DNA from 4 places in the Novosphingobium aeonii genome. Region 1 is predicted to be linked to each of the others. Evidence: riboswitches for the same ligand, from Rfam matches in the RefSeq annotation. Region 1 holds a riboswitch; each other region holds the start of a gene.

Region 1 (7,892 bases):
CGCAGCGCGGTTTCGCTGCCCGGCACCGCACAGCACAGGCCGGGCTCCACGCCGAAATGGCGGGCGGCGGCAGCTTCGAGGCGGGCCAGCGCATCGGGATCGGGCAAGGCGGTCCAGTCTACCGGCGCCTGCGCGGGCCAGGGCGATGGATTGAGGCCCGTGGAAAGGTCCAGCCAGTCCTCCGGCGCGCCGCCGTAGAGTCTGGCGGCCTCGCTCACCCGGCCGCCGTGGAACATGAAGGCGCCGCTCATCGCACCACCACCAGTGCGAGGAGCAAGGCGGTTTCCACCACTTCGATCCCGGCCCCGTGCCCGTCCCCGGAAATGCCGCCGATCCGGCGTTTCAGCCACCAGCCCCACGCCGGAACCGCAAGGAACACCGCCAGCAGTGCGGGCGCGACCAGCAGCCCGGCGGCCAATGCCGCCACGCTCCAGCCGATGACATGGCCCCAGCCGACGGCGCTGCGAAACCGGCTGCCGAGCCCTTCGTGCAGCGGCGGCAGCGTGAGCGTCCACACCAGCGGTGCGATACGCGCAAGCGGCGGGACAAGCACCAGCGCCCACACCGCTCCGCCCACCTGCCCCGTCATCTGCCCCGCCATGTGCCCTGCCGCCAGCGCGTGAAGCAGGACCAGCTTGGCAAGCAGCTGGAGCACCACCGCGACCACCGCGAAGCTGCCGACATGAGGGTCCGCCATCACGGCGGAAATGCGCGCCCGGTCCTTGTGCGCTGCGCCCGCGCCGTCGGCAACGTCACCAAGGCCGTCGAGATGGAGCGCGCCGGTTATCGCGGCCCAGCCGGCCAGGCCGAACAGCGCCGCCAGCCAGGTGTCGCCGGTGTACATGCCCAGCCGCCACGCCGCCGCCACCGCCGCGCCGACCGCCAGCCCCGCCACCGGGAACCAGCGCATGGACCGCGCGAAATCACCGGCATCGGCCTGGACCGCCGGAAGCGGCAGCCGGGTCAGGAACTGGAGCGCGAGGACCAGCCCCCTCATGCCGGCTTGCCGCTGTCGAGCGTGATGATCTGCGCGGCGGGCAGGTTCTCCCCCGGCCAGATGCGCAGGCTGACGAGCGCGCCATAGGGCAGTTCGAATGCCCAGACCTGCCGATGGTCGAACCCGAAAAGCACCGAAAGAGCCGCCCGCATGGCGCCGCCATGCGTGAGGATCAGGCTGGCGCCGTCGATCCCGGTCAGCGCCTCGCCGACGCGGGCACAAAGCTGCGACCAGCGCTCGCCGCCGGGCGGGGCATGGGCTTCCGGATCGTCCCAGAACCGTGCCTGCACCGCCGGATCGAGCTGCTGGGGGGCAAGGCCGTCCCATTCACCGAAATCGATCTCGCGCCAGCGCGGATCGCGTTCGTGCGGCAGGCGGCGGCTGACCGCGATCTGCGCGGCAGGAATGCTGGACCGGCGCAAGTCCGAAGAGATCACCCGATCGAACGCCAGCCCGCCCGAACGCGTGACGCAGCGCGCCACGCCCGCCGGGGTCGGCGCATCGTCGCGGTGGCCGAGCAGCAGGCCCGGCTCCTGCGGCGCCCCATGCCGCATCAGGTGGACGAGGATCCCGCTCACGCCTGCGCCGTTTCCGCGTCCCTGCCCGCATTTTTGCCCGCAACCGCCGCTTCGGCGAAAGTTGCCATGCCATTGTGCGCGGCGAGCGCCGAACGCACGATCTGCGCCGCCACCGCCGCGCCCGAGCCTTCGCCCAGCCTCATGCCCAGTTGAAGCAAAGGATCGAGGCCGAAACGATCGAGCAGGCGGGCATGGCCCGCTTCGGCCGAACAGTGCGCGGCAAGGCAGTGCGCCAGAAACGCGTCATTGTCGGCGAGCAGCGGCGCCATCGCCGCGCAAGTGATGAACCCGTCGAGCAGGACCGGCACCCGCAAGTGCCGCGCCGCCAGCACCGCGCCCGCCATGGCGGCGATCTCCCGTCCGCCGAGACGGCGCAAGGTCTCGAAGGCGGTGCCGCAATGCCGGCCGTGCAGCGAAAGCGCGGCCGCCACCGCCGCGGCCTTGCGCGCCAGCCCGTCATCGTCGAGCCCGGTGCCTCGCCCGATCCAGTCCGCCGCCTCGCCCCCGAAGACCTGCGCGGCGAGCGCGGCGGCAGGCGTGGTGTTGCCGATGCCCATCTCTCCCACGAACAGCAGTTCGGTATCCGCCGCTACCGCAGCCGCACCGGCGTTGAGCGCGGCCAGGCAATCCGCCTCGCTCATGGCGGGCAGGCAGGTGATGTCGCCGGTCGGTCGGTCAAGATCGAGCGGAACCACAGCAAGTTCGGCCCCGCAGGCCGCGGTCAGCGCATTGATCGCCGCGCCTCCGGCTCGGAAGTTGGCGACCATCTGCACCGTCACTTCGGGCGGATAGGCGCTCACCCCGCGTGCGGCGACGCCGTGGTTGCCTGCGAAGATCACGGCGCGGATCAGATCGGCGCGCGGACGTTCGCGGCCCTGCCAGCCGGCCATGAACACCGCGATCTCCTCCAGCCGGCCGAGCGAGCCCAGCGGCTTGGTCAGTTCCGACTGGCGCGCGCGGGCGGCCTCGGTAGCCGCCGCATCGGGCGCGGGAAGCCGGGCGAGTGACGCCGCGAAGGCGGCAGGATCGGCGAAACGGATCATGAGCAGATGAAACCTTCAGGCGGAGTGCGGGTGATGAAGTGGCCCTTCACGCCCTGCGGCCACTCCCGATAAGGCACCTGGCCTTCCTCGCTGGCGGCATGGCGTACGGCATATTCGAGGATCGCACGGGCAGCCTGCTCGTCCGGCGCGAAGTCACCCAGCACATAGCCGAGCTTGCCCGGCGCCCGGATCGCCACGGTGCAATGGCGCTGGCAGGCGAAGAGGCAGGGCATCTCGTGGACGGCAACGCCCTGCAGGTCGGGCTCCGCCGCCTGCACGTCGCGCATGGCCTCGGCCAGCAGCGCACCGCCGCGCTGGCCGTTTTCGTCATCGCGTGTCTCGGCGGAGTGGCGGCATGTGCTGCACACCAGCACGGCGGGACCGGGTTCGACGGGGCGCAGCATCAGAACCGGCTCCTCAGCCCGAGGTACAAGGTGCGGCCGAGCGTGCCGTAGCCGCTCACGGTCTCATAATTCTCGTTGCCCACGTTTTCGATACGTCCTTGAAGAATCAGGCCTTCCCTGACCTGCCACTGCGCGCGCAGGTCCACCAGCCAGTAGTCGCCGAGCATGGCGGTGCCGGTGGCGGCGTTGTAGCTCTCGCCCGAATAGCGCGCGGCCACGCTGGCGCGCAGGCCCTGCGGCAGGTCCACGCCGGCCTCGGCATTGGCGAGGTGCCGGGGCACGCGCTGGAGCTGGCGGCCGTAAGTGCTGCTGCCCGCTGTACGGTCCTCCGCCTCTATCAAGCTGTAGTTGCCCTGGGCGAAGAGGATTCCCCATCTGGCCGAAGCCGCCAGTTCCAGCCCGCGCGCGTGGCTCGCCTTGACGTTGGCGTAATAGCCGAAGCGCGATGTCGTGGTGCCGGGAACGTAGCACACGTCCGGCAGGGCGCCGCTGGTCGGGCAATAGGCGAAATCGATCAGGTTGTCGGTGTCCCGCTCGAACCAAGTCGCGGAAAGGCGCAGCACTTCGCCGAAACCCTGTTCCGCGCCCACTTCCCAGCCCCTGGCCTTCTCGGGCCTGAGATCCGCCGCGCCATAGAGGCTGAACAGCTGATAGAGCGAGGGCGCCTTGAAACCCTCGTCATAGCTGGCGCGCAGCACCGTGGCGCCGGCGTTGGGCGTATAGACCGCGCCCGCGCTGAACACCGTGCTGCCGCCGAAGCGCGACTGGTGATCGTAGCGCGCGCCCCCGTTGAGCGTCAGCCCGGCCAGCGGTGTCAGGCGCAGTTCGCCGTAGACGCTGTCCGTATCCGCCGTGGTGGGGGTGAGAACATAGGCCGCCGTGCTGTTGGAGGGCGAGGCGGTGGTCATCCGCTGCTCCTCGCGCTCGGCGCCGAACACGACCTGCACCTCGTCCGCGAACGCGTAAGTGCCCTGGTACTCGAAGCGGCGCACGCGGCCATGGGCGTCGAAGGTGATGGGGCGGATCGTCCGCGCGGGGTCGTAGTTCTCGCGGTCGGTCTCGGTCTGGAGCACGGCGACGCGGTTGGCCAGCCTGCCGCCCGCCAGTTCGAAATTGAGCCCGGCATAGCCCGACCATTCCCCGGTCCGGCCATAGGCCCGTGAATCGCCCGAGGTGCCGTCGAAATCGTTCTTCGAATCCGACCAGTAGCCGCGCAGGTCCAGCGAGACGCCCGGCGCAAGGCGGAAGGTCATGGTGCCGCTTGCGGAACTGCGCCGGTAGCCATCGTCCTCGGTGCCGTTGGAGCGGGCCGAGATGCCGTCGGTGGTGAAGCGGGAGGCCGAAATCCGCCAGTCGATCGCCTCGGAGGTGCCTCCCATCCCGGCGCGGGCCGAAACGGTATCGTGGGTTCCGGCCTCCAGCGCGAAGCTGCCTTCCAGCGGCTCGGTGGGACGGCGAGTGCTGACATTGACGACCCCGCCGATGGCATCGCTGCCCCACAGGATGGACTGCGGGCCGCGCAATATCTCGATGCGGTCGATATCGTCGACGAACAGGTTGGCGAAACCGTATCCCCCCGCCGTCGAGGAGGCATCGGACAGGCGCATCCCGTCGATCACCATGACGGTCTGCCCGGCATCGGCGCCGCGAATGCGCAGCGAGGTGGTGGTGCCGTAGCCACCGTTGCGCGACAGGCTGATGCCGGGCGTGCGCAGCAGCGCGTCGGTCAGCGCGATGGGCTGGGCGGCGACGATCTGCGCCTCGTCCAGCACGGTGACAGTATCGGCCACGCGGTCGGCCGCAACCGGCGTGCGCAGCGCGGTAACGACGATGCGCTCGCCGGAGGACGCGGCATCGGCCTCCTCGGCCAGCGCCGCGAGAGGGTGACAGGCCAGCGCAAGAGCAAGGGTGCTGGCGGCGGGTATTCGGCAGTTCACGGCATGTCCTTCAAGCGAGCGTCGAACCCGGCCGGGTCGGCACTCACGCGAAAGGCGGCAGTCGTTCGGCAGGCGACGACAGGCCCTTTCGCGCCGGGAGCCGGCACGGCAGTGGCTGTCGTTGCGCGAGGATAGCCCCGTTCGCCCGGCTCACCCTGTCCGGTCGAAGAACGACTGCGGCAGGCAGGTCTCCTGGCTCACGGGTCAATGCCGTTTCGGCCGCCTTCTCAGGGATTTGCACCCCCAATGGCGAAATGGCCGCACGGCTCTCCGCTTACAGTTGCAGGGGCAGCCCGGGTCTTGAACCCGCGTTCCCTTTTGATCCCCTCGCGGGGAACCTGTCGCAGCGGCGGCCCTATCGGGTGGCGGTCTGGCGTGCAAGAGCGCGCTGCTTGCGCAGCCTTGCGAAGTGCCATAGGTCCGGCCGCCGGAAGGGGGGAACCGAACCATCATGCACCACTGCCGAGCCTTTCCGTCCGGGCGATATCCGTGCCTCCGCGCGGTGGCTGCCCGATGACCGCCTGCCCCGCCCTGCTCGTCGCCGCGCCGTCCTCGGGACAGGGCAAGACGCTGGTGACCGCCGCCCTCGCCCGCCGCCATGTCCGTGCCGGGCGCCGGGTGCGGGTGTTCAAGTGCGGGCCGGACTTCCTCGACCCGATGGTCCACGAGATCGCCAGCGGCGCGCCCGTCCACCAGCTGGACCTGTTCATGTGCGGCGAAGACCAGTGCCGCGCGCTGCTGCACGAAGCGGCGCTGGAGGCCGACCTGATCCTTGTCGAAGGGGTGATGGGCCTGTTCGACGGCACCCCGTCCTCCGCCGACCTCGCCCGGCATTTCGGCCTTCCGGTGATGGCGGTGATGGATGGTTCCTCCATGGCGCAGACTTTCGGCGCGCTCGTCCACGGTCTGGCGACTTACCGCGAGGATGTGACCCTCGCCGCCGTGCTCGCCAACCGCGTGGGCAGCGAACGCCATGCCGAACTGCTGGAACGCGGCCTGAAGGAAGGCGTGCAATGGCTCGGCGCGATGCGACGCGACGAGGGTGCCGGCCTGCCCGAACGTCATCTCGGACTGGTACAGGCCGGTGAAGTCCCCGATATCGAAGCGCGGATAGACCGCGCCGCCGATCTCCTGCCCGAAAGCGCCCTGTGGCTGCCGGAACCGGTGTCCTTTCCGGCCGCGCCCCGCTGCGCCGCTCCGCCGCCCTCGCTGGCGGGCCGGCGCATCGCCGTGGCCCGGGACGAGGCGTTCGGGTTCATCTACCCGGCCAACCTCGCCTTTCTCGAAAGCGCGGGCGCCCGGCTGTCATTCTTCTCGCCCCTGCGCGACACGGCGCTGCCGGAATGCGACGCGCTCTGGCTGCCCGGCGGCTATCCCGAACTTCACCTCTGTGCGCTCACCGCGAACCGGACGATGATCGGGGCCATACGGGAGCATTTCCTGGCCGAACGCCCGATCCTCGCCGAGTGCGGCGGCATGCTCTACGCCTGCGAACGGCTGGAGGACGCATCAGGCACGAGTGCGCCGATGCTGGGCCTGCTGCCTGCGCAGGCCAGGATGCAGCCCCGGCTTGCCGCACTGGGCATGCAGGAAGCCGAACTCGGCGGCCACGCAGTCCGCGGCCACACGTTCCATTACTCCATGCTGGAAACCGGCCTTGAACCCGCAGCGCTCGCCCGCACGCCGGACGGGCGCAAGGGCGAGCGGATATTCCGGCAGGGCTCGCTCACCGCGAGCTACATGCACTTCTATTTCCCGTCGGCGCCGGAACTGATCGCGGCACTTTTCGGCTAGGCAATCGCCGGCAGCTTCGCGAGATGCTTGTCCAGCGTGATCGGATAGTCGCGAATGCGGACGCCCGTCGCGTTGTAGACCGCGTTGGCCACTGCCGCCCCCACGCCGCAAAGCCCGAGTTCGCCCACGCCCTTGGCCTTCATCGGCGAGACCTTGTCGTCCGCCTCGTCCAGGAACACCACTTCCTGATGCGGAATGTCGGCGTGGACCGGCACTTCGTATCCGGCAAGGTCGTGGTTGACGAAGAAGCCGAAACGCTTGTCCACCGCCAGTTCCTCCATCAACGCGCCGCCCACGCCCATGGTCATCGCGCCGATCACCTGGCTGCGCGCGGTCTTGGGGTTGAGGATGCGCCCGGCCGCGCAGACCGCCAGCATTCGCCGCACGCGGACTTCGCCGGTATAGGAATCCACTGCCGCTTCCACGAAGTGCGCGCCGAAGGTCGATTGCTGGAACTTCTTGGCGAGATCCCCCCACTGCATCGTCTCTTCGGCAACGAGTTCGCCCGATTTCGCGGCATCGGCCAGCCGTGCCGAACGGTTGCCCGCGCGAATCTCGCCATCGGCGAATTCGGCCGCCTGCGGGTCCATGCCGAGTTGCTGCGCCGCCATCTCGCGCAGCTTCGCGCAGGCCGCGTAGACCCCCGAAGTCGCGCTGTTGGCGCCCCATTGCCCGCCCGAGCCCGCCGAGGCCGGGAACGAGGAATCGCCCAGCTTCACGCGCACTTTCTCCACCGGCAGCCCCATCATCTCCGCCGCGGTCTGGGCGATGATGGTGTAGGAGCCGGTGCCGATGTCGGTCATGTCGGTCTCCACCGTGACCATGCCGTCACCCGACAGGCGCACGCGTGCCGCCGAAGTCATGTTGATGTTGTTGCGGAACGCCGCCGCCACGCCGAGCCCGACGAGCCAGCGCCCGTCACGCACTTGCGCCGGTCTGGCGCTGCGCCGGTCCCAGCCGAAACGCCGCGCGCCGTCCTCGAGGCAGCGCACCAGGTTGCGCTGCGAGAACGGCCGCTCGGGATGCTCGGGATCGACCTGCGTATCGTTGAGCACGCGGAACTTCACCGGGTCCATGCCCAGTTTCTCGGCCATCTCGTCCACCGCGATCTCCAGCGCCATGAGCCCCGGCGCCTCGCC
Region 2 (7,892 bases), 1.5 Mb from region 1:
GACCATCCAGACCCCGCCGGTGGACCGCCTCGCGGTGCGGACCTACGTGATGGAATGGGACGACATGGTGATGCGCGAAGCCCTGCTGCGCGAACACCATCGCGGCGGCCAGAGCTTCATCGTCGTGCCGCGCATCACCGACATGGCCGAAGTCGAGGAATGGCTGGCCAAGCACGTCCCCGAGGTAAAGGCCATATCCGCCCACGGCCAGATGAGCGCCGGCGAGGTGGAAGAGCGCATGAGCGCCTTCTACGAAGGCAAGTACGAAGTCCTGCTGTCGACCACCATCGTCGAAAGCGGGATCGACATTCCGCGTGCCAACACCATCATCATCCACCGCGCCGACCGCTTCGGCCTGGCCCAGCTCTACCAGCTGCGCGGCCGGGTGGGCCGGTCCAAGCTGCGCGCCTACGCCTATCTCACCACGCCCGCAGGCCGCGCGCTCTCGGAAGTGGCGGAGAAGCGCCTCAAGGTGCTGAGCGACCTCGATTCGCTGGGCGCGGGCTTCCAGCTTGCCAGCCACGATCTCGACATTCGCGGCGCGGGCAACCTGCTGGGCGACGAACAGTCCGGCCATATCCGCGAAGTCGGCTTCGAACTCTACCAGTCGATGCTGGAGGACGCGATCCTTGCCGCCCGCGCGGGCGGCGTGGGGCTGGAGAAGGACACTTCGGGGCTGTCTCCGCAGATCACGGTCGAAGCGCCGATCATGATCCCGGAGGAATACGTTCCCGACCTTGCGGTGCGCATGGCGCTCTATCGCCGCCTCAACGATGCCGAGGGCAAGGACGAGATCGAATCGCTCTCGGCCGAGATGATCGACCGTTTCGGCCCGCTACCCTCCGCCACGTCGAACCTCGTGAAGCTCATCCAGATCAAGCGGCAGGCGATCGAGGCGCATATCGCCAAGATCGACGTCGGCCCGCGCGGCACGCTGGTCAGCTTCCACAACGACAGCTTCCCCAACCCGATGGGCCTCATCGCCTATGCCGAGCGCCTTCAGGGAACGGTGAAGCTGCGGCCGGACAACAAGCTGGTGGTGCAGCGCGCATGGGGCGATCCCAAGTCCCGCCTCAACGGGCTGCTGCAACTGACGAAGGGCCTCGCCTCCATCGCGCGCAAGGCCTGAGCCTCAGGCGCCCGGTATACGATTTTCGGGAAAACCGGCGTTTTCCCTGCGGCGAAGCCTTGCCCGCGTGAGGCGAGCCGTTAGGAAAAGCAGCTCGGTTCGCGAAAAAACAAAGGAATTTCGATGAGGCTTCCCTCGCCCCTGGCCCCCGCAACCCTCGCTTTCGCTTCGCTGATCGCGCTGGCCCAGCCGGCGCTGGCCCAGAAGTCCGACGCTCCCGACGCTGCCAAGCAGCACGCCGAGAAGACCGCCGAAGCGGTGGCCGCGAACTGGGCCAGCGCCCCGGTCGAAGAAGTGACGAAGACCAGCAAGGGCACCGCCCGGGTCGACGGCAAGGCGATCGCCTATACCGCCACCGCTGGCACCCTCACCATCCGCGACGCGCAGGGCAAGCCCACCGCGAGCGTGTTCTACACCGCCTATACCGCGCCGGGCAAAAACCGCCCCGTCACCTTCTTCTACAACGGCGGCCCCGGCTCGGCGAGCCTCTGGCTGCGCATGGGCAGCTTCGCGCCCGACCATGTGCGCACCGGCAACCCCGAAGCCGTCCGCCCCGCGCCCTTCGACGTCGGCCCCAATCCCGACAGCCTGATCGGCAGCACCGACATGGTCTTCCTCGACGCGGTGGGCGCCGGCTATTCGCGCGCCCTGGGCGATGCCAAGCCTGCCGATTTCTACGGTGTGGACCAGGACGTGGATGCCTTCGCCAAGGCGATCATCCGCTACACCACCAAGAACGCGCGCTGGGGCAGCCCCAAGTACATCTTCGGCGAAAGCTACGGCACGACCCGCTCGGGCGCGCTGGCCTACCAGCTTGAGGATCGCGGCATGGCGCTGAACGGCGTGGTGCTACTTTCGTCGATCATGAACTACGGCATCCGCCAGAGCGGCTTCGACAATATCTACGTCGGCTACCTGCCCACCTATGCCGCCGTCGCCTGGTATCACGGCCGCGTGGCGGATCGTCCGGCGACCGTGGACGAGTTCGTCGAACAGTCCCGCCAGTTCGCCAACGGCGCCTATGCCGCCGCGCTCGCCAAGGGCCAGGACATCACCCCGGAAGAGGAAGACGCCGTAGCCCGCCAGCTCAGCCGCTTCACCGGCCTTTCGGTGGACTATGTGAAGCAGGCGAACCTGCGCGTCGATCTCGGCCGTTTCCGCAAGGAACTGCTGCGCGGCGGGCGCGAGACGGTGGGTCGCTTCGACGGCCGCTACAAGGGTCTCGATGCCGATGCGGCCGGTGAAAGCCCCGAGTACGACCCTTCGGACACCGCGATCAGCGGCCTCTATGTCGGCAGCTTCCTTGACCAGCTGACCACCACGCTCGGCTACAAGACCGATCTCGACTACCGCCTGAGCGCGCGCGAGGGCGGCCCGGTGGACTGGGACTGGACGCATGAGCCGCCCGCCGGACGCAAACAGAACGTCGCCGACGTGACCGCAGACCTCAGCACCGCGATGCGCATCAACCCGCACCTGCGCGTGCTTTCGCTCAACGGCTACTACGACATGGCAACGCCGTTCTTCTCGACCGAGCGCGACCTCAAGCACATGATGCTGGCGCCGGCGCTGCGCCAGAACCTGCAGTTCAAGTACTATCCGGCAGGCCACATGGTCTATCTGAACCCCGAGGCGCTGCACCAGATGCGCCTCGACATGGAGCGCTACTACGCCGAGGGCGCGCGCTGACATCCTCTTGCGGGGCGGCGACGATCCGCCGCCCCGCTCTCCCCCCGATTTCCCTCCATCCCGAACGCCGCGGCGGTGACTGGCGCATGGAGGATTGCCCCCGCCCGCATCGCCCGCTACCAGCGCTTCCGCCCGGATTCGTCTGACGAGCCGGGCGAATGATCGCGTCGGTGCCTCGAAAGAGGCTTAATAGGGAACGCGGTGAGAGGGCTTTGCCGCCTTCGAATCCGAGGCTGTCCCTGCAACTGTAAGCGGCGAGCGCGATGTACATCACGCGGCGGGCAAGGCGCCCATGCCGCAGCCACTGGGCCGGACGCTAAATCCTGCGAGGCCTGGGAAGGCCGTGCATCAAGCGATGACCCGTGAGCCAGGAGACCTGCCGGCGTCCGGTCGCTCTTGCTTTGGTCCAGGGGATGGCCGGGGCACGGTGATTTCTCCGTCTGAGCGACGAACGAGCGGCAGGGGCCGCACGGTGCGCTGAACGGTCGCCTTTCCATGGGCGCCCGGCCGGTCGGTGCGCCGGCCGTTCGCAAACGGCAGTCCCCTGCTTCGGATCGCTGGCGCCCGGCAGGGGAATGAAGATGAATTTCGCAAAGGTTTCGCACGCGGCGCTTGCCGCGGCGCTGGCGCTCGCCTGGAGCACGCCGGTTTTCGCCGGGGAACGCGCCGACGGCGACGGCGAGGACGGCGCCATCGTCGTCACCGGCCAGAGCCTTGAGGAAACGCTGCCGCAGGAACTTTCCCGCTACGGCAACGACATGGCCGTCGTGGAGGGCAGGCAGATTCGCGACAGCGGCGCAGTGGACGTGGTGAAAGCGCTCGATTCGGTGCCCGGCCTCTACATTCGCGGCCGCAACGGGCCGTTCACTTACGTCGATGTCTCGCTGCAGGGTTCGCGCACGCAGGACGTGCTCTGGACGATGGACGGCATCCGGCTGAACAACCGGCTCTACGGCAGTACCTCGCCCAACGACACCCTGCCCGCCAGCATGATCGAGCGGATCGAGGTGCTGCGCGGCGGCGAGAGCCTGTTCTACGGCACCCAGGCCTCGGCCGGGATCATCAACGTGGTGACGCGCGGCTTCACGGACGACTTCAACGGGCAGGTCAACGCCTCGGTCGATTCGTGGGGCGGCACCAGCTTCGACGGCTACCTGCGCGGCGCGGCGGGCGGGCATCGGTTCGTGGCCTATGCCTCGCGCAACCGCTCCGAGGGATACATGCCCTACAGCGCCTACCAGCCCAGCCTTACCGATCGCCGGCTCGGCTACGACTTGTGGTCCGCAGGCCTCAAGTACCAGTACGACCTCGCCCCCGATCTCGCGCTCAATCTCCAGTACCAACACACCGAGGCGAAGCTCGACAACCTTTCGCCCACCCGCATCCGCGAGAGCCGGAACGACCGCAACGAGGAGATCGCCAGCGCCCGGCTGGACTATACCGGCAGCGACACCGTGCAGTTCTTCCTCAAGGGCTATTTCCACGACTGGAAGACCGCCTACATCCAGATCCGCAACTCGCTTCCCGATCACGATCCGCAAGTGATCTACCCGGCAGGCACGTTCTGGGGCTACCGCGACTGGGGCGGTAGCGCGGTGGTCAAGCTGCATCCGCACCGGGGTTTGGAGTACCTGCTGGGCTACGACTTCCAGAACTTCTCCGGCCGGGACGACGTGCTGCTGATCGCGCCGACCAGCGAACAGGTCCACGCCGCCATCGCGCAGATCCGCACGACCGACGAGATATCCTCGAAGGGCCGGATCGCCGCCGGGCTGCGGCATAACCGCACGGACGGCGCAAGGAAGACGATCTGGAACGTCTCGGGCCGCTACGATTTTGCCGAAGCGCTTTATGTGGAGGCGAATGGCGGCACCTCGTTCGTCCTGCCCGACGCCTCCCAGCTCTACGGCAACGACCCCTGCTGCGAAACCGGCAACCCGAACCTCAAGCCCGAGCACAGCGTGAATCTCAACGCATCGCTGGGCGGCGCGGCGACCCTGCCGGGTGTCCGCTTCGGCTGGAAGGCGACCTACTTCAACCGCAGCATCACCGACCTCATCGATTCGACTTACGACGATCCGGCCTATCCCAACGGCACCTACATCAACGTGCGCGACAAGGTCCGTTCGCAAGGGGCCGAAGCGGAAGTGACGGCGCAGCTGGAAAGCGGCTGGAGCCTCGCGGCAAGCTACACTCATGCCCGCGTCCGCAATGAGGGCAGTTCGGTCCAGCGGGACCGCAATCCCGCGCAATATGCCAAGGGAACGCTGGCCTATTCCCCGGAAGACCGGCCATTCGGCGCCAACCTGGCGGTCAACTGGATCGGCGATGTCTGGTCCACCGCATCGGGCTTCGGGCGGATGAACTACGGCAACTACGTACTCGTCGATCTCGGCGGCCACTTCTACGTCGACGGCGAGGCGCGCCGGAATCGCTTCGGCGTCAATGTCGAGAACCTGTTCGACAAGGCCTATGCCACGCGCGGCTATGCCTCCGCCGTCACCGATGCCGGCACGCTTGACGGGAGCAACAGCCGCTTCCTTTACTTCAACCGTGGTGTGCCGCGCACGCTGCGGGTGAGCTACGGGTTGAGCTTCTAGGCCATGCCCCGCGCTGTCCTGATCGCGCATCGCTGGCTCGGCGTCTTCGTCGGCCTGCTGATGACGCTGTGGTGCCTGTCCGGCTTCGTGATGATCTACGTGGATTATCCGAGGCTCGAACCCGGAGCGCAGGTGCGGGGGCTCGCGCCCCTGCGCCTGCCGGCGCAGGCCGCCTTGGGAGCGGTGGATATTCCCGCAGACCTCCCGATAACTTCGGCGCGCGTGGAAATGCGCGCCGGTCGCCCGGTGCTGCGCGTGGTTCCGGCCGCATCGGCGGCTCGCCCGATCCCGCAGATGAGAACCACGCCCGCCGCCTTCGACCTGGAAACCGGCCGCCCGCTCGGGCCGCCCTCGCCTACCGAATTGCGCCGGATCGCCGCCGACTTCGCGAAAGGCCACGGGATCGCCTCGTCCGCCCAGCCCCCGACCGAAACCGGGATGGACCAGTGGACCGTCCAGACCTATCGCCGCAACGCCCCGCTCTACCGCGCCGATTATGGCGATCCGGCCGGAACCGAAATCTACATCTCCGGCACATCGGGCGAAGTGGTGCAGCGGACCACGCGGTTCCAGCGGTTCTGGGGCTGGCTGGGCGCGGTGCCGCACTGGCTCTATCCCACGATCCTGCGGCAGGACGGCGCCTTGTGGAGCCAGGTCGTGATATGGACCTCGCTGGCCGGATGCTTTCTCACCATGACCGGCATCTGGGCCGGTATCGTGCGCGTGCGGCGGCGGCGAGACGGCACGATCGGATCGCCCTACAAGGGCCTGTGGTGGTGGCACCACGTGTTCGGGCTGTTCTTCGGCCTGCTGACGCTGACATGGGCGGCGAGCGGACTGCTATCCATGAACCCATGGGGCCTGCTCGACAGCATGGGCGGCTTCGCAGAGCGCCAGCGTCTTGCCGGCACGCCGCGCTGGAGCGAGATGCGCGGCGCCCTTTCCGCCGCTACGAAGGTCTCACAACCACTGGCCGGTACCGCGGTGCGGATCGAGACCGCGCCGCTCGGCGGGCGCATGTTCCTCCTCGCGGTGAACGCCGATGGCGAGACCCGCCGCTTCGACGCGAAGGGAACTGCCGCGCCCCTGCGCGAGCAGGAACTGCGCGCGGCGCTGGCGGGCACGCCGCAGCTCGCCTCGCTGGACCTGCTGGCTGAGGAGGACGCCTACTATTACGGCCGCAAGTCCCCCGCCCGCCTGCCGGTCTGGCGTGCGGTGCTGAAGGACGGCGAACAGACGCGGCTCTACATCGATGCCGCCTCCGGCCAGTTGCTGCGCGCTTTCGATCGCAACGGGCGCAGCTACCGCTGGCTCCAGGACGGCTTGCACAGCCTGGACTTCCCGGTGCTGCGCAAGCGTCCCTGGTGGGATCTCGTGGTGCTTCCCCTGCTGGCCGCCGTCACTCTCGTCTGCGCGACGGGGACGTGGATGGCATGGAACAAGGTCCGTCGCGACTGGCGCCGCTGGCGCCGGCGCAGACGCCCCGCCGGATCTCGCTAGGCTTCCACCCGGGCGAGCTTGGCGAACATCGCCGTCGACATCGGCTGCGCGCGCAGGAACCCCTGATAATAGGCGCAATGCTCACGGGCGACGACCTTGCGCTGGGCCTCTTCCTCGATACCCTCGGCGATCACTTCGAGGTCCAGCGCCTTCGCCATGGCGACGATGGCGCGCAGCACCGCCACGTCGCGCTTGTCGGTGGTGATGCCGTCGATCATCGCGCGGTCCAGCTTGAGATAGTGGATCGGCAAGACCTTGAGATAGCGGAAATTGCAGAAACCGGCGCCGAAATCGTCAAGCGCGATGCGGATACCCTGCGAGGAGAATTCCGCCATCATCTGCGCCGTCTGGGTAACGTCGGCGATCAGGGACTGTTCGGTGATCTCCAGCGTCAGCCGCCGGGGGGGGAAACCGCTTTCGCGGATCAGGTCCAGCATCTGGCGAACGTAGGTGCCGAAGGCGAGGTCGGCCGGGGTGACATTGATCGAGAGGCGCAGGTTCCCCGGCCAGCCCCCTGCCGCCGCCAGAGCCTTGGCCGCGATATGGCGCGAAAGCGGTCCGATATGGTCCGCCCGCTCGGCAATGGCGAAGAGCGCACCGGCACCGATGCGGCCGAGTTGGGGGTGATTCCAGCGGGCCAGGGCTTCGGCCCCGGTCAACGAATCGTCGATGAGGCTGAACTGGGGCTGGAACAGGATCTCGATCTCGTCCCGGTCGATCGCGCCGAGCAGGTCCGCTTCGAGCTGCGCCGCCGAACGGCCCGGCGGCGTCACTTCGCCATCCGCCCAGCCCAGCCGCGTGGCGGTCTGGTCCTGCGCATCGTGAAGCGCGTGGCCAAGCCGGTCGAGCATCGAATCGACGCTTTCCTCCGTAAGCGCGCGGATCAGCGCGATACGGGGCGAGAGGCGCAGCACGCCGGTCGGCAGCGCGATCGGCCGGGCGATGGCATCGGCAAGCTGGTCCGCCACCAGTTG
Region 3 (7,892 bases), on a different replicon from region 1:
CTCTGCCGCCGCGCCGAGGCATGGGGCCGAGCAGAGGGCCGCGGCGATGAAGCCGCAACCGGCAAGGAATGCGCGGCGGCTGGGCCCTTGATCCTTGGGGCCTTGATCCTGGGTGTTCATCGGCCGTCATCCTGAAGGATTGCGGAGGCCGTCCACGGGAAGTCGGCTTCCGCCGGAATCCCGTGGATGAGCCGGTTCATCATCTCACGGCATCAGCACCGTGTCGACGACATGGATCACGCCGTTGGACTGCATGACGTCCGCGATGGTGATCCTGGCCTTGCCGCCCTTGGCATCGGTCAGCCACCATGCGCCTGCCTTGTCCTTCCACGCGGTCAGCATTTCGCCTTGCACGGTGGTAAGCATGGCCTTTCCGCCGTGAGCCTTGGCATTCGCGGCGATATCGGCGGCGCTCATCCGTCCCGGCACCACGTGATAGGTCAGTATGCCGGTAAGCATGGCCTTGTTCTCGGGCTTCAGGAGCATATCCACCGTGCCCGCCGGAAGTTTGGAAAACGCGGCGTTGGTCGGGGCGAACACCGTGAACGGCCCCGCGCTCTTGAGCGTGTCGACAAGTCCGGCCGCCTTTACCGCGGCGACAAGGGTGGTGTGGTCCCTGGAATTGACGGCATTGTCGATGATGTCCTTGTTCGCATACATCGCGGCCCCGCCGACCATGGGGTCCTTCGCTTCGACGGCCGCCGCGCCGGTCATGAGAACGGCGGTGGCGAGCAACGCTGCTAGTGTTCTGGATCGCACTTTCATCTGAGGCATCCTTCTTCCCGCACTCCATTCTTCTGGAATGCGCGGAAGATACGGAGCCGAAGCGGCGATGGACGCAGCGGCCTTCAGATAGTGGTGATTTTTCCGGTGAGGATCGGCGCGGTGCTGGGTGCCTTGTGCGGCGCGCCGGCGCTGTCTTCCAGCGTGATCGCCAGCGTCGCCCCGTCCGTCAGCATCGGGCGCATGTCGGGCGATATCGCCAGGACCGCCGATTGCATGACCCCCAGCGAACGCGGCACGCCGTCCTCCGGGATGACCCATAGTTCCGGGCTCTTGCCGTTGCCGCCCAGCGAATGGGGGCTGAGGTGGAGCATTCCGGCTTTGGGATCGTAAGCGACCGCCATGGTGGCGGAGCCTTCGGCCCCGGCCAGTTGCGAAACCGACATGGGCATCTTCGTGCGATCTTCGGCCGGACGGACGAGGATGAACAGGGCCAGGCAGGCGGCGATGGAAGCGGCGAAAATCGCGCCCGCGCGCCAGGCACGCAGACGGCGGATGAGCGCCGGTTCAGGGTTCCGGGGCGCGCCGGAATCGATGCGGGCGGCAACCTTGTCCCAGAGGTGTGCTGGAGGTTCTGCCGCAGGGATCGCCGCCAGCAGGGGTGACAGGCGCGCGGCCCATGCATCCACTTCGCCCGCGAAGACCGGATCGGACAGGCGCAGGCGCTGTGCGGCGGCGCGGTCCTCGCCTTCGAGCAGGCCGAGAGCCAGTTCCGCCGCCACATCACTGCGGCCGAAGGGATCGGCGGGGTCAGCCATCGCTCAGGCAGTCCTTCAGTCTCTGCATTCCGCGCCTGATCCAGCTCTTGATCGTCCCGAGCGGCGTCTGCAACTCGTCGGCGAGCTGCTGGTAGGTCAGGCCATCGAGAAAGGCGCGCCGGATCGCGTTGGACTGGTAGCTGTCGAGCCCTTCCAGGCAGCCGAGCAACCGCCGATTTTCCTGCTCATCGGCAAACACGGCATCCGCCAGGGGCGCTTCGTCAGGGATGGCCGCCAGAATTTCTTCCGACACCGCGACATGCCGATGCTGGGACCGGCGCCAGTCGATCGCGCTGTTGTGTGCGATCGCCGCGAGCCAGCTTATCGGGCTGGCGCGCTCCGCATCGAATGCGCCTGCACGGCGCCAGACCTTTACATAGACATCCTGCAAGACATCCTCCGCGGCCCCCCGGTCGCCGCAGATACGCAGGCAGATGCCGAATAGTTTCGGCGCGGTCATTTCGTAGACGGCGCGCAGGCCGGAGGGTTCGCTGGCCGCGGCAAGATGGAGCGCGGCGACGAGCCTTGCCCGCTCCTCCGTTGGTTTAGCGCTGCTCCCGTTTCGCACTGCCAGCTTCTCCGATGCGGCGATCCTGCCCGTTCGCCGCGAGGAGATCAACGATTGTCGCTCGCCGCCTGCCGGCTCACGGCCGGACAAGGACGGGCGTGCTGCGATAGAGCGCGGGGAAGGCCCTTTTGAGCGCGGCGATCTTGGGCTGGTCGTTCGCGCGGATATAGGCGGAATCGGGGTGGAGCGTCAGGAAATCCTGATGATAGGCTTCGGCGGGGTAGAAGCCCTTGAACGGTTCGATGCGCGTGACGATCGGCCGCTTCCAGACGCCGGCGGCCGCAAGCTGGTCGATATAGCGCCGGGCGATCTCCTGCTGCCGGGGGGACTGCGGGAAAATGGCGGTTCGATACTGCGTGCCGTGGTCCGGTCCCTGAAAATCGCGCGTGGTCGGGTCGGCGGCCACGGTGAAGAAGATCTGCAGCAGCTTTCCGTAGCTGACCTGTGCCGGATCGAAAGTGATCCGCACCGCTTCGGCATGTCCGGTCCGCCCGCTTGCGACGGCAGCGTAGCTTGCGTTCGTGCGGTCGCCGCCCGAGTAGCCCGACACGGCGCTGCGCACGCCCTTGACGTGCTGGTACACACCCTGGATTCCCCAGAAGCATCCACCGGCAATAACGGCGGTTTCGCTCCTGGCGGGGTTGGGACTGTCGTGGAGAGGGGCGGGAACCTGCACGGCTGCGCGCTGCGGGGCCGCAGTGGAGCGGCTCTCCAGAATGGGCGCCGCGACGGCGAGGCCGCAGGCAATGAATACGAGGAGCGGTCGCCTGCAAGGAAAAGCCTTCATTTCGTCCTCCCGGCAAAGTTCGAGTACCGGAAGATACGTCCCGGAAAGCCGGAAAGATGCAGGCGCGAAAATATAGTTTCCGATGCGATCGCGGACAGCGCAGGTTCATGCGCCGATGCGCCTGATCGGCAGGCTTCATGTTGGAGGAAACAGCCGATGATCCTCTTTGTCCTTTCCTATCTGGGCGGTGTGCTGACCATCATCAGCCCCTGCATCCTGCCGGTTCTGCCCTTCGTCTTCGCGCGGGCCGATCAGCCGTTCCTGCGCAGCGGATTGCCCATGCTGATCGGCATGGCGGTGACATTCGCGGGCGTTGCCACACTGGCGGCCGTGGGCGGGGGCTGGGCGGTTCAGGCCAACGGCCTGGGGCGGATCGTGGCTCTGGCGGTGCTTGCGCTGTTCGGCCTGCTGCTGCTTTTCCCGTCGCTGGCCGATCGCGCGACCCGGCCGCTGGTGGCGATGGGCGCGCGGCTGTCCCGTTCGGCGGAAGGAGACGTGGGCGGCTCCTCCGCCACGTTCTCCGCGTCGCTCCTGCTCGGGGTTGCCACCGGGCTGCTCTGGGCGCCTTGCGCGGGACCGGTGCTCGGACTTGTCCTGACAGGAGCGGCGCTGAACGGCGCCAGTACGCATACCTCCCTGTTGCTGCTCGCCTATGCGCTGGGCGCGGCAACTTCGCTGGCGCTGGCGCTGCTGGTGGGCGGGAAGGTGTTTGCGGCGATGAAGCGATCCATCGGCCTTGGTAACGGTGTTCGCCGCGTGCTGGGCGTGGCGGTGCTCGCCGGGGTGGCCACGATCGCGCTGGGGCTGGATACCGGCCTTCTCACCCGCCTTTCGCTTTCGGGCACGGCGCAAGTCGAAGAGAGGCTGCTCGCCAAGTTCCGCCCCGGTACGCCTGCCGCTTCGGCCATGCGCGCCGGCCGGGCCGAACTGGGAGACGAAGGCGCGTTTCCGTCTTTGGCAGGGGCGAGCGAATGGATGAATTCGCCGCCGCTCACCGCCGAGGCGCTGCGTGGGAAAGTGGTCCTCGTCGATTTCTGGACCTACAGCTGCATCAACTGCCTGCGCTCGCTTCCCTATGTCCGTGCATGGGCGGAAAAGTACAAGGATCAGGGGCTCGTCGTCATCGGCGTTCACGCGCCCGAATTCGCCTTCGAGAAGAACCCGGCGAACGTGAGCCGCGCGATACGCGATCTCGGCATTTCCTATCCAGTGGCGCTCGATAACGATCGCGCGATCTGGCGCGCCTTCCAGAACCTCTATTGGCCCGCGCATTACTTCATCGATGGCAAGGGACGGATCCGCTATCATCATTTCGGCGAGGGGGATTACGCGGAATCCGAAAGAGTCATCCAGCGCCTGCTGGCCGAGAACGGCAATGCCCCGCCCAGCCTGGAGGTCGTGGCGGTCAAGGGCTCCGGCGTGGGCGAGGCGCCGCAGAAGGCCACCAATCGCTCGCCCGAAACCTATCTGGGCTATTCACGAGGCGAACGTTTCGCTTCGGCGGGCGGTTATGTGCCGGACCGGCCCCACAGCTATGTGCTGGGGCAGTTGCCCGGCCGCAATGACTGGGGAATTGCGGGATCGTGGACCGCCGGGCCGGAGTTCGTCTCGCTGGATGCGGCGGGCGGGCGTATCGCTTTCCGCTTCCATGCCCGCGATCTTCATCTCGTGCTGGGGCCGGGGCCGCAAGGACGCCCGGTCCGCTTCCGCGTCACCGTGGACGGCAAGGCTCCGGGCGGCGATCACGGCATGGACGCGGACGCGGCCGGGCAAGGCACCGTGACCACGCAGCGGCTCTATCAACTGGTTCGCCAGCAGGGCACCGTGACCGACCGGACCTTCACCATCGAGTTCCTCGATCCGGGCGTGCAGGCCTTCGCCTTCACGTTCGGCTGAGGAGGCGGCGCGCCGTTTCGGCCCGTCATGCGGGGCTCAGCCGTAGGAAGGATCTTCCAGCGCGTTCATCCAGGCGGGACATTCGTTCTCCACGCCGCCACGGAACGAAGCGCTGTTGAAGGACAGGAAATCGTGCGCGGCGTCGCGCGCGGTCATCGATGCGGGGATACGATAGCTGGCGGCAACCGCATCGCCGCAGGTTGCCGTCCATCCGGCGATATCCCGTTCGCGCTGCATCCAGAGCTGGACGAGCCAGAGGAAGTCGTGTCGCTTGTCCTGTATCGTGGGCATCCCTCGGTCCTTCAAGGTTTCGGATGCCCTAGGTTGCACAACGGCTTTATTCCCGCAATATCCGCCACTTGCGGCACAGGCCGGAAAGGGCGCCGCCCCGCCTCGTTATCCGGGAACTGCCGAAGGGCTTGCATGGCCGCTGTCTTGCCGCCAATCGGTCCGGATGCGTATTGCTCTATTCGAACCCGAGATTGCCGGAAACGTCGGCGCCGTGCTGAGGCTTGGCGCGTGCCTGGGCGCGAGCGTGGATATTATCGAGCCGATGGGCTTCGTATGGGACGATCGGCGCGTAAGGCGGGCTGCCATGGACTATATCGACCATGTCACGATTACACGACACGCCAGCTTCGATGCCTTCAGGGCCGATATCGGGCCGAGCAGACTGGTGCTGTTCACGACCAGGAGCAGCCATTCGGCTTATGAATTCGGATTCAGGGTAGACGATGTCCTGCTCTTCGGAAAGGAGAGCGCAGGGGTGCCCCCCTCAGTGGCGGATGTCTGTGATGCGCGCGTGCGCATACCGCTGCGGCCGGAGGTGCGCTCGCTGAATCTCGCCACGTCGGCCGCGCTCGCGCTTGGCGAAGCCCTTCGCCAGACCGCGACTTTGCCGGGGTGACGGCTACCCGGCCCGCTTTCCCGGCGCGGCGGGCGAAAGCATCGCCGTAACAATACCTCACCTGCCATACACTCTTGAACACATTTCTTGCGTGGGTTAGCGGACTGCAACCGTTTCCTTCTTTCGAAGGCGGCGGGCAAGATCGCGCCGGTGCCTCGAAAGAGGCTTAATAGGGAACGCGGTGAGAGGGCTTCGGCCTTCGAATCCGAGGCTGTCCCTGCAACTGTAAGCGGTGAGCGCGATGCATATCGCGGCAGGCCAAGGAGCCTGGCCGCAGCCACTGGGCCGGACGCTAAATCCTGCGAGGCCTGGGAAGGCCGTGCATCAAGCGATGACCCGCAAGCCAGGAGACCTGCCGGCGTCTGGTCGCTCTCGCTTTGGTCCAGGGGATGGCCGAGGCCCGGTAATTTTTCCGTCTGAGCGACGAACGAGCGGTGGAAGCCGCATCGGTTCGTGTCGCGGTCGCCTCGGGCGTCCGGCCGATGGCGCGTGCCGACCGTCTTGGACGGCACGCTTCCACTCCCAGTCGCAGGCGCCGGGGGAATTGTAATGCAAATCAACACAAAGGCGGCATTCGCCCGCCTCGCCATGGGCGGGATCGTCGCGCTTGCCTCCGTTCCGGCTCTTGCCGGCGAAGTGGCTTCGGACGGGTCGGCTTCGGATGGCGGCAACAGCGAAATCCTGGTTTTCGGCCGGGGAGAGACCAAGATCGGCGAAGCCCATGCCGCCAGCGAAGGCAGCGTGGCAGGCTCCGACCTGCTGGTCCGTCCGCTGCTGCGCGTGGCCGAACTTCTCGAGGCTATTCCCGGCATGGTCGCCGCCCAGCATTCGGGCAGCGGCAAGGCGAACCAGTATTTCCTGCGCGGGTTCAACCTCGATCATGGTAGCGATTTCACGACCTATATCGACGGCGTGCAGATGAACCTGCGGACCCATGGTCATGGGCAGGGGTATCTCGATCTCAACGGTTTGATCCCGGAGATCGTTGCGCGTGAAGACTTCCGCAAAGGGCCTTATCGCGCGGACGGCGGCGATTTCGCCTTGGCGGGCACGGCCTACATGACGACGATCGCCGGCTTCGACCGCCCGTGGGTTTCGCTTGAGGGGGGCTCGTACAGCACCGGCCGTCTTGCAGCGGGCGGCACGATCAAAAGGCTTGGTTCCGGCGATCTTACGGTGGTGGGGCAGGCGAAGCGCTATGACGGGCCGTGGCAGCAGGAGGAGCACCTGCGCCATTATGCGGGCTTTGCGAAGTACAGCATGCCGCTGGGCGAAGGTGCGCTCCAGGCTTCGCTTCATGCCTACCACGCGACATGGCGTCCAACCGAGCAGATTCCCGAGCGGATCGTCGGTTCCGACATATGCGCCGACGTGTTCTGTTCGCCCGACCCGACGGCGCGCGGCCGGACCACGCGGTTCGTCGGCAATGTGGGGATCACGCAGGCGAGTTGGAGCGCCAACGTCTACGCCCAGTATTACGACTGGAACATGTATTCAAACCCGACTTATGTCGATCCCGACGGGACCAGCGCCCAGATCGACCAGTTCGACAAGCGCTGGGTTACCGGCCTCACGGCACGCAAGCACTGGAATCCGGCGCCGGAACTGGAACTCTCCATCGGCACCGAGAACCGCTTCGACCATATCGGCAGCGTTGGCGTGAATCGCACGGAAAGTCGCGAATTCCTGTACTCGCTGGGCCGTTATCACGTCGAGGAACTTTCCGGTGCGATCCATGGCGAGGCAACCTGGCAGCCGTTGGCGGGCCTGCGCCTGACGGGCGGTCTGCGGGGCGACTACTATCACTATTCCGTGCGCGCCAGAAACGCAGCGGCGGAAGAGCTTGGTGAGGGAAGCGGGCACGATTCGATCGTTTCGCCCAAGTTCTCGGCGGCCTATGAAGTTACCCGGCAGTTCGAACTCTATGCCAACTGGGGGCGCGGATTCCACTCCAACGATGTGCGAGGGGCGGTGAATGCCGAAACGCCGGTGCCTGTTCTGGTGCGCGGCACCGGCAAGGAGCTGTGCGCCCGTTTCCAGACAGACGGTTTCTCGCTGACAGGAACCTACTGGTGGCTCGACGTTGGAAGCGAACTGCGTTTCGTCGGTGATTCCAACGCGGTCGAGCCGACCGGCGCCAGCAAGCGTCATGGCTACGAACTTGTCGCTTTCTGGCGGCCGCTGCCCTGGCTT
Region 4 (7,892 bases), 420 kb from region 1:
CTGGGACTGGGTGGAAAAGCACGGCGGCATGACCCGCGCCAACGGCGACCACATCCGCAAGTCGTTCCTCGGCCAGGGCCACACCAAGGACTTCGCCCAGCTCTACCGCGACTTCACCGGGCACGACCCCAAGGTCGAACCGATGCTGGAAGCGCGCGGTCTGGCGCCGAAGGCCCAGTAACGCCGGGATAATCCATGCACGAAACGCCGCTCCGGAAACGGGGCGGCGTTTTTTGTTTCATTCCGACCCCGCCTAGAACTGCTGCCGGAAATCCACCGCCAGCGGTGCCGGCGCGCCGATCGAGAGGGCGCGTTCGCCGGGGTCGCCCAGCCAGTGCGCCGGGCAGTTCCACACGCGGCTGATGACCTCGCGCGAGAGGGCCATCTCGGGCGGGCCTTCGGCCTCCACCCGGCCCTTGGCCAGCACCAGCACCTGATCGGCATGGTTCATCGCCGTCGCCAGATCATGAAGCACGAGGACGACGCCCTTCCCGGCCCGCGCCTGCTGGCGGAAGCGCTGCATCAGCGCCGCACCGTGCGCAAGGTCGAGGCTGGCGAAAGGTTCGTCGGCAAGCAGCCAGCCGGGCTGGGTAGCCAGCACGCGGGCCATGAGCGCGCGGGCGCGTTCGCCGCCGGAAAGGGTGGAGACCGGACGGTGGCGCAAGTCCTGAAGGTCCATCGCGGCGATGGCGTCCTCGATCGCTTCCTGCGTCTCGGCGGCCGGAGCACCGCGCCATGGCAGGCGGCCGAGCGAGATCAGCACTTCGACAGAGACATCCCAGGCCACTTCCGGCGTCTGCGGCAGGTAGCCGATCCACTGCGCGCGCTGCGCCAGCGATACCGCGGAAAGCGCCCGCCCGCCCATCACGGCGCGGCCGCCATCGGGCTTGAGCAGCCCCGCGATCACGGAAAGCAGCGTGGACTTGCCCGCGCCGTTGGGCCCGCAGATCGCGGTTATCATGCCGCGGCGGCAGTTGAGCGAGACATCCTCCAGCCGCCCGGCGACAGTGACCTTGTCAGCGCCGAAGCTCATGCCACCATGCCCTGGCGCATCCTGAGCAGCAGGCGCAGGAAGAACGGCGCGCCCAGCAGGCTGAGCGCGATGCCGAGCCGCAGTTCGCCGCCGGTCAGCGGCAGGATGCGGCAGAGACAGTCGGCCATGAGCAGCAGCAAAGCGCCCGCCAGCGCGGAAGGCACGAGCAGCGAGGACGGCTTGCGGTCCGTCATCGGTCGCACGAGATGCGGCACCATCAGGCCGACGAAGCCGATGATGCCCGCCACCGCCACGCCCGAACCGACAATCAGGCCCACGCCCAGGATCATCAGCGCCTGAAGCCGCAGCGGCTCCACGCCGAGCGAGCGGGCGGCCATCTCCCCCAGGGTCATCGCATCGAGATCGCGCCCCGCGTAGATCAGCACGCCGATGCCGCCCAGGGTCAGCGGCATGGCAATCCAGACCTCCCGCCATGAACGGTCCGCCAGCGAGCCCATCATCCAGGTAACGATCTCGCTCATCGCGAAAGGCGACGGGGAGAGGCTGATGGCAAGGCTCATCAGTGCGCCGGCAAGACTGGAAACCATGAGCCCGGCCAGCGTGAACAACGCCACACCGCCGCCGCGCCCGGCGATCAGCGCCAGCAGGGTCATCGCCCCGCCCGCGCCGACCAGCGCGAAGACCGGCAGCATCCAAGGCGCCGAGGCATAGCCGGTCCAGAAGCTCAGCACCGCGCCCAGCGCCGCGCCGGGCGCTATGCCGAACAGGCCGGGGTCGGCAAGCGGATTGCGCAGGTAGCCCTGCATCGCCGCCCCCGCCGCGCCCAGCCCGGCGCCGAGCACCAGCGCCAATACCGCGCGCGGCAGTCGCAGCTGCACGAGGATGATCGATGCGTTCTGAAGTTCCGGGGAAAAAGGGTTGATCCAAACGCGGCCCGCCAGCAGCGACAAAGGCACCGCGACACAAAGCGCGAGAGCCAGCAGCAGGACAAAACGCAGGTTCATGGTCTGAGGGAAACAGTCCAATCGCCCAATGGCTCCGGCGAGGCCAGCGCCCGGCGCGCCGCCGCGAGTTCGTCGAGCGCACGCGGAATGGTTGGCCCCCCGCACCACAGGATGGAGCGGCTCAGCAAGAAACGCCGGGTACTGGTCAGCGCGGAAAGCGCCGGGTGATGCAGCATTCGGTCCTCCTCGGCGAGCGGATCGCCTACCGCGAAGACCACGCGCGGCGGGTCCGCCAGCACATGCTCCAAGGGCAGATAATCGGCCTGGGAGAGGCCGCGCGCGCCGGCAATATTCGTAAAGCCGGTGTGCTCCATCATGTCAACGATCAGGGTCCGGTCTCCGGCCACCAGTCCACCGGATTCCCACACCAGTGCCGGAATTTGCCGCATTCCGGCAGGCGGCGCGTTTCGGGCCACGGCCGCATCGATCCGCTGGACCAGCCGCTCGCCCCGTTCGGGATGCCCGGCCAGCCGTGCAAGCTGGCGCACCTGCTCGCGCGCGGCCCGAAGGTCGGAGGCTATCGGAACCTTGACCAGCTCGAACCCCAGCCGCCGGAACGCCGCCTCGCTTGCGGGATCGAGGAAGGCGCTGGCGACGACGACACGCGGGCCGATCCTCGCCACTTCCTCCACCGATCCCGAAACCGCCCTGAAACGACGCGCCGCTTCCATCGGCATCGAACTGCTCTCGGGATCGTGGCTGTAGTTCGAGATCGCCAGCAACTGGCCCGGCCCTGTCACTTCGGCAAGGATCGCGTCCGTGCAGGGGTTGAGCGAGACGATCGTGGGATGACCACTGGCCTTCGCGGAACCGGGCGCGTCGGCCGCATCGCCGCCCCCGCATCCCGCCAGCGCCGCCACCGGGCCGGCAAGAGCCAGCGCGGCGGCGAGCAGGCGGGCCTTGCGCCTTCCCCGTCCCGACCGTGTCAGGGAAAGCGCTCGGATCACATCTTCACCCGAACCCCGGCATAAGCCGCGCGGCCCGGCGTGCCGTATGTCCGCACCACTTCGTAGTGCTCGTCGAACAGGTTCTCGACCCGGCCATAGAGCTGGATGTTCCGCGTCACGTCATAAGCCGTGCGCAGGCCCACCACGACATTGCCGCCAAGATAATAGGTGTTCGCCACGTCGTCATAGCGCCCCCCGCCCACGCGCAGGTCCGCGCCGAGGCGGAAGCCGTCCGACCAGTGCTTGTCGAGGCTGGCGTAGAGGTTGGTCTTGGGACGGCGGGCCAGCTGCTTGCCGGTGTCCTCGTTGGTGGCGTCGAGGTACGTGGCGGAAAGGCTCATGTCGAAGCCGTTCCAGTCGCTCACCTGCATCCCCAGTTCCACGCCCTTCGCGCGGGCCCGGCCGACATTGTAGTAGTTCCATTCGGCCAGATCGTAGTCGATCAGGTTTTTGGTCTTGCGGTCGAAATAGGTGACCGAGAACGTCCCGTGCCCTTCCGCGAAGGGCTGCTCGACGCCCACGTCCCACGACTTCGAAGTCTCGGGATCGAGCGCGCGGAAACCGCCATTGGTATAGAGCTGGTAAAGCGACGGCGCCTTGAAGCCCTCGCCATAGCTGGCGCGCAGGATCGGCGCGCTTTCGCCGCCGCCGATCACCCAGGCGCCATTGGCCGAGAACGTGGTCTTGTGGCCGAAGTCCGAATTGTCGTCGTAGCGCAGCCCGCCGTTCAGGGTCAGTCCGGTGACCGGACGCAGCGTCAGCATGCCGAAGTAGCTGTCGATCGAGGTCGAGTCCTTCGCGTAATCGCTCGAGAATTTCTGCTTCTCGGTCTCCGCGCCCAGCAGGATGCTGGCCATGTCGATCGGGCTGAAGGAAACCTGCCCCTCGAAGCGGTCCGCGCGGCCGTTGGTGGTGTAGGGACCGAAGACCGCGTCGTCCGAGATGCGGCGGGTGTCGGTGAGGCCGTAGCCCACGCGCGCGGTCAGGCGGCCGTCGAGCCCCTTATAGCGAAGGTTCGCATAGCCCACCGTGTCGCGCTTCATGCCCACGTTCAGGGCATCGGCGCCGGTGTTGTCGTAATCGTAGTTGGCCTTGGTCCAGTAGGTCCCGGCGTCGGCGGACAGGCCGCTTACCAGTTCCACTTCGGCCCGGGCATTGGCGCTCTTGCTTTCGAAGCCGTCCTTTTCCTTACCGCCGAGGCGCTCGTCGAAGGCGGAATAGCCGTCGCCCTTGAGCCAGTTGCCGCCCAGCGTCAGGCCGACCGGTCCCACTTTGCCCGCCGCCGAGGCGCCGAGCTGCTTCTGGTCGCGCCACCCATATTCGGCCTGGCCGCGCGCGGTCCACTGCTCGGTCGGGCGCGCGGTGATGAGGTTGACGACGCCGCCGATGGCGCGGCTGCCCCAGAGAACGCCGGAAGAGCCGCGCACCACTTCGATACGGTCGAACTGGCCGACGGTCAGGCTGCCGAAGTCGAAGCCGCCGCCGACATCGCCCGGATCGTTGATGCGCACACCGTCGATAAGCACGAGGCTCTGCGCATTCTCGGCGCCCCGGATGAACACGCTTGCGGGCTGGCCGAAGCCGCCGGACTGGGTGAAGGTCACGCCCGGCAGGCGGGCCAGCACATCGGTGGCGGTGACCGCCTGGGTACGCTCGATATCCTCGCGGGTGACGACCGAGACCGACTGGCCGATCTCGCTCACCGGGGTCTCGGTGCGGGTCGCGGTGACGACGATGCCGTCCGCTGCGATGCTATCGTTTGCGGCTTCGTCCGCCAGCGCGGGAGTGGCGACGGACAGGGCCGTCCCCAGCAGAAACAGATACTTCACGGTAATTCCTCCAACCTTGAACGACATTGCCGTCCATGGCGGAGACGCGCGCCTTTCCTCATGCGCGCGTGCTCGCTGCATGCCGGGACACCCCGCCCGGCTGCGGAACGACCGTCAAGGGCAGGTCTCCTGGCTTCCGGATCGCCGCGCCGCCTCCGCCTTCCCGGTTTGACCCAGTGGCATCGCGTGGAGGGGGCGCTCCCCGGTCACAGTTGCGGGGGCAGCTTCGGGCTTTCGCCGAAATTCCCACCAGGTTCCAATCCTGGGGCCCGGCTCCGGGCCACCCATGACGTCGCTTGCGCCGATACTGTCCGGCGCGAGGATTGGCAAGCAGTGCCGGTAAAGGCCGCGCCAGGTATCGCCGCCGGGAAAACCGGAAGATTCTCTTAAGCCATTAAGGCTATCGGCAGGGCCTGTACCGCTTCGGGACGTGCCGATCTGCAGGGATGCCGCGCGCCGCAAAGCGGGTTAGGCGCAAGATGCGCCCGTCCCCCGAAAGGACGCGCCAAGAGGACTATTCGTGACCGCTGCCGCCCTTCCTGCCTGCCTCGAACCCTGGGAAGCGCGTCCGCGCGATTTCCGCGGGCACTTCGCGCGCGGCGGCCGGCGACATGTCGCACGCCGCGCGCGCCGGCGCTGGTCGCTGGGTTTCGCCGCACTGGCCGCCGTGGCACTGCCCGCCTTCGCCTCGCCGGGCTCCTGGCAGCAATTCTCCATCGCCGATGCGCGGTCGCCCGAACAGACGGTCCTGCCGATGCCCTTCGAGCAGGCCGGAGCCAGCTTCCCCGGTTCGGCCTTCTACTATCTCGATGCCGAAGAACCGGTGCTCAGGATCGGCGAAGGCATTCATTCCGATGCCGATGACGGCGTGACCGGCCCCGGCCCGGTCGCCCGCGCGCTGCGCATCGACAATTCCGGGGTGGACCGCAGCCGCGCGCTCCAGTGCCTGACCGCCGCAATCTACTATGAGGCCGCCAGCGAGCCGGATGCCGGCCAGCGCGCGGTGGCGCAGGTCGTACTCAACCGGCTGGCCCATCCCGCCTATCCCAAGACCGTCTGCGGCGTGGTCTACCAGGGCTCCGAGCGCTCGACCGGCTGCCAGTTCTCCTTCACCTGCGACGGGTCGCTGGCACGCGCGCCGCAGCGCTTCTTCTGGCAGCGTGCGCAGGAAGTCGCCCGCGCGGCGCTTTCCGGCTACGTCTACGCGCCGGTCGGCCTGGCCACGCATTACCACACCGTCCAGGTCAATCCCTACTGGGCGCCGAGCCTCCATTATCTCTCGACGATCGGCGCGCACCGTTTCTATGCCCTGAGCGGACCGGCGGGGAGCCCTTCGGCCTTCCGCTTCGCCTACTTCGGCGGGGAGCCGCTCGCCGCGCCGCATCGCCATGACGATTCCGCCGCCAGCGCGGTCGCCAACGCCGCGCTGGACCCGCTCGCGGTGCAGCGCGCCTTCGAGGCGGCAACCCCGATCCGGCCGGACACCGCCATCCAGCCCGCCTCCGCTCCGGCCACCCTCGTGCAGGCCGCCGTCCCTGCCTATGCCAGCGATGTGCGCGAACGGGGCGGCGAAGCGCTATACCGGGCGAGGAACCTGCCCGAGGCCCATGGGATCAGGCCCGAGTATGCCAATTCCGGGCGCTGGATCGGGCAACCGGTTCAGTAAACCTCCCGATTCCCCTCTCAAGGTTTCGGCAACCATACGCCCTCATTAAGGCTTAGCGCCTGCAATCCTATAACGGGGTCGCGGCACCACCCCCTAACGCCGAAGACAAGAGGCCCGATACCATGGCAATCCGCTTCTCCGCCGCCAAAGGCGGGACGTGTCCTGTGATCGTGCGAGCGCTGTGTCCATCCGTGCCGCTCGGCGCGGTCAACGACAACGGCACTCGTCGCCGAACGCGCCGGCCGCGGACGGAGGGGCACGCCACCGCGCAGCAGCAGGATGCGGCCACCCTGGCCGCGAACGAGCGCATCTTCGCCGAAGCCTTGCGCCATTTCGCCCGCCACGGCCTGTCCGCCGCCTCCCATGCCCGCGCCAATGCCGCCGCCGCGCGCCTCGCGGGGGACATCGCGGCCTGCGACTGGTGGATCGCCATCTGCCGGCAGCTCGATCACCGCATGGCCGAAGCCTTCGCCAGACGGCTCACCACGAACGCCTGACAGTCTCGCCGCCGCCGCCGTGACTCGCGACCGCCTGCCCTTCCTCCAAGGCGACTCGCCCTCCCCGACGCTTGCCTGTCATACCGCCGTGCGAGACACTTGGATGCAATCTGCGCCCGCCGGGTTGCGCAAAACAGGCTCCGAACCCCGCTTCCCGGGCCCGTTTTCCGCGCATTCCCGCCCACTATTGCAATTGCGAACTATTATCAGTAAAAACTGCCCCACCAGCCCTTTGCGCGGGCTTTTCACGGTTGCAATGTCGGTTTGAGGGGCGTAGGTCGCCCCTCGTTGAACACCGGCACCTGCCTTTAGCGGGACACAGCAGGCCGCCTTTTCGTCCGTCGATCCCGCCTCTGGGAAGGACAAGCAAGCATCATGGCTCGTAAGAAGATTGCCCTCATCGGCGCCGGCAACATCGGCGGCACCCTCGCGCACCTCGCCGCGCAGAAGGAACTGGGCGACATCGTCCTCTTCGACGTCGCAGAAGGCCTGCCGCAGGGCAAGGCGCTCGACCTGTCGCAGTGCGGTCCCGTCGAGGGCTTCGACGCCAAGATCACCGGCACCAACGACTATGCCGACATTGCCGGCGCCGACGTCATCATCGTCACCGCCGGTGTCGCCCGCAAGCCGGGCATGAGCCGCGACGACCTGCTGGGCATCAACCTCAAGGTGATGAAGGCAGTCGGCGAAGGCATCGCCGCCAACGCACCCGACGCTTTCGTGATCTGCATCACCAACCCGCTCGACGCGATGGTCTGGGCGCTGCGCGAATTCTCGGGCCTGCCCCACAACAAGGTCGTCGGCATGGCCGGCGTGCTGGACTCGGCCCGCTTCTCGACCTTCCTGGCCTGGGAATTCGGCGTTTCGGTCCGCGACGTGACCTCGTTCGTGCTCGGCGGCCACGGCGACACCATGGTGCCGGTGGTCGAATACTCGACCGTCAAGGGCATCCCGG

What was found. A riboswitch is a leader RNA that binds a small molecule or an ion and turns the genes downstream of it on or off. The one in region 1 is predicted to bind cobalamin.
Region 2: linked by a shared signal. The riboswitch ahead of ACLIMP_RS09340 (TonB-dependent receptor plug domain-containing protein) and the one ahead of ACLIMP_RS00495 (TonB-dependent receptor plug domain-containing protein) in region 1 are both predicted to bind cobalamin.
Region 3: linked by a shared signal. The riboswitch ahead of ACLIMP_RS21200 (TonB-dependent receptor) and the one ahead of ACLIMP_RS00495 (TonB-dependent receptor plug domain-containing protein) in region 1 are both predicted to bind cobalamin.
Region 4: linked by a shared signal. The riboswitch ahead of ACLIMP_RS14555 (TonB-dependent receptor domain-containing protein) and the one ahead of ACLIMP_RS00495 (TonB-dependent receptor plug domain-containing protein) in region 1 are both predicted to bind cobalamin.

The regions. Positions count from the first base shown of each region.
Region 1 is NZ_CP176832.1:86,746-94,637, forward strand. It holds gene ACLIMP_RS00470 (threonine-phosphate decarboxylase) at 1-251, opposite strand, end outside; gene ACLIMP_RS00475 (adenosylcobinamide-GDP ribazoletransferase) at 248-997, opposite strand; gene ACLIMP_RS00480 (histidine phosphatase family protein) at 994-1,575, opposite strand; gene cobT (nicotinate-nucleotide--dimethylbenzimidazole phosphoribosyltransferase) at 1,572-2,618, opposite strand; gene ACLIMP_RS00490 (DUF1636 domain-containing protein) at 2,615-3,022, opposite strand; gene ACLIMP_RS00495 (TonB-dependent receptor plug domain-containing protein) at 3,022-4,959, opposite strand; cobalamin riboswitch at 5,125-5,316, opposite strand; gene ACLIMP_RS00500 (cobyrinic acid a,c-diamide synthase CobB) at 5,449-6,753, shown strand; gene paoC (aldehyde oxidoreductase molybdenum-binding subunit PaoC) at 6,750-7,892, opposite strand, start outside.
Region 2 is NZ_CP176832.1:1,904,441-1,912,332, reverse strand. It holds gene mfd (transcription-repair coupling factor) at 1-1,129, shown strand, start outside; gene ACLIMP_RS09345 (S10 family peptidase) at 1,253-2,818, shown strand; cobalamin riboswitch at 2,972-3,216, shown strand; gene ACLIMP_RS09340 (TonB-dependent receptor plug domain-containing protein) at 3,400-5,418, shown strand; gene ACLIMP_RS09335 (peptidase) at 5,422-6,918, shown strand; gene ACLIMP_RS09330 (bifunctional diguanylate cyclase/phosphodiesterase) at 6,915-7,892, opposite strand, start outside.
Region 3 is NZ_CP176833.1:1,332,781-1,340,672, reverse strand. It holds gene msrB (peptide-methionine (R)-S-oxide reductase MsrB) at 1-120, opposite strand, end outside; gene ACLIMP_RS21235 (fasciclin domain-containing protein) at 205-765, opposite strand; gene ACLIMP_RS21230 (anti-sigma factor) at 849-1,541, opposite strand; gene ACLIMP_RS21225 (sigma-70 family RNA polymerase sigma factor) at 1,534-2,109, opposite strand; gene msrA (peptide-methionine (S)-S-oxide reductase MsrA) at 2,186-2,896, opposite strand; gene ACLIMP_RS21215 (cytochrome c biogenesis protein DipZ) at 3,053-4,792, shown strand; gene ACLIMP_RS21210 (hypothetical protein) at 4,829-5,083, opposite strand; gene ACLIMP_RS21205 (tRNA (cytidine(34)-2'-O)-methyltransferase) at 5,247-5,699, shown strand; cobalamin riboswitch at 5,831-6,073, shown strand; gene ACLIMP_RS21200 (TonB-dependent receptor) at 6,249-7,892, shown strand, end outside.
Region 4 is NZ_CP176832.1:3,027,933-3,035,824, forward strand. It holds gene ACLIMP_RS14535 (M3 family metallopeptidase) at 1-181, shown strand, start outside; gene ACLIMP_RS14540 (ABC transporter ATP-binding protein) at 254-1,033, opposite strand; gene ACLIMP_RS14545 (FecCD family ABC transporter permease) at 1,030-1,998, opposite strand; gene ACLIMP_RS14550 (ABC transporter substrate-binding protein) at 1,995-2,945, opposite strand; gene ACLIMP_RS14555 (TonB-dependent receptor domain-containing protein) at 2,942-4,774, opposite strand; cobalamin riboswitch at 4,877-5,077, opposite strand; gene ACLIMP_RS14560 (cell wall hydrolase) at 5,295-6,440, shown strand; gene ACLIMP_RS14565 (hypothetical protein) at 6,563-6,937, shown strand; gene mdh (malate dehydrogenase) at 7,313-7,892, shown strand, end outside.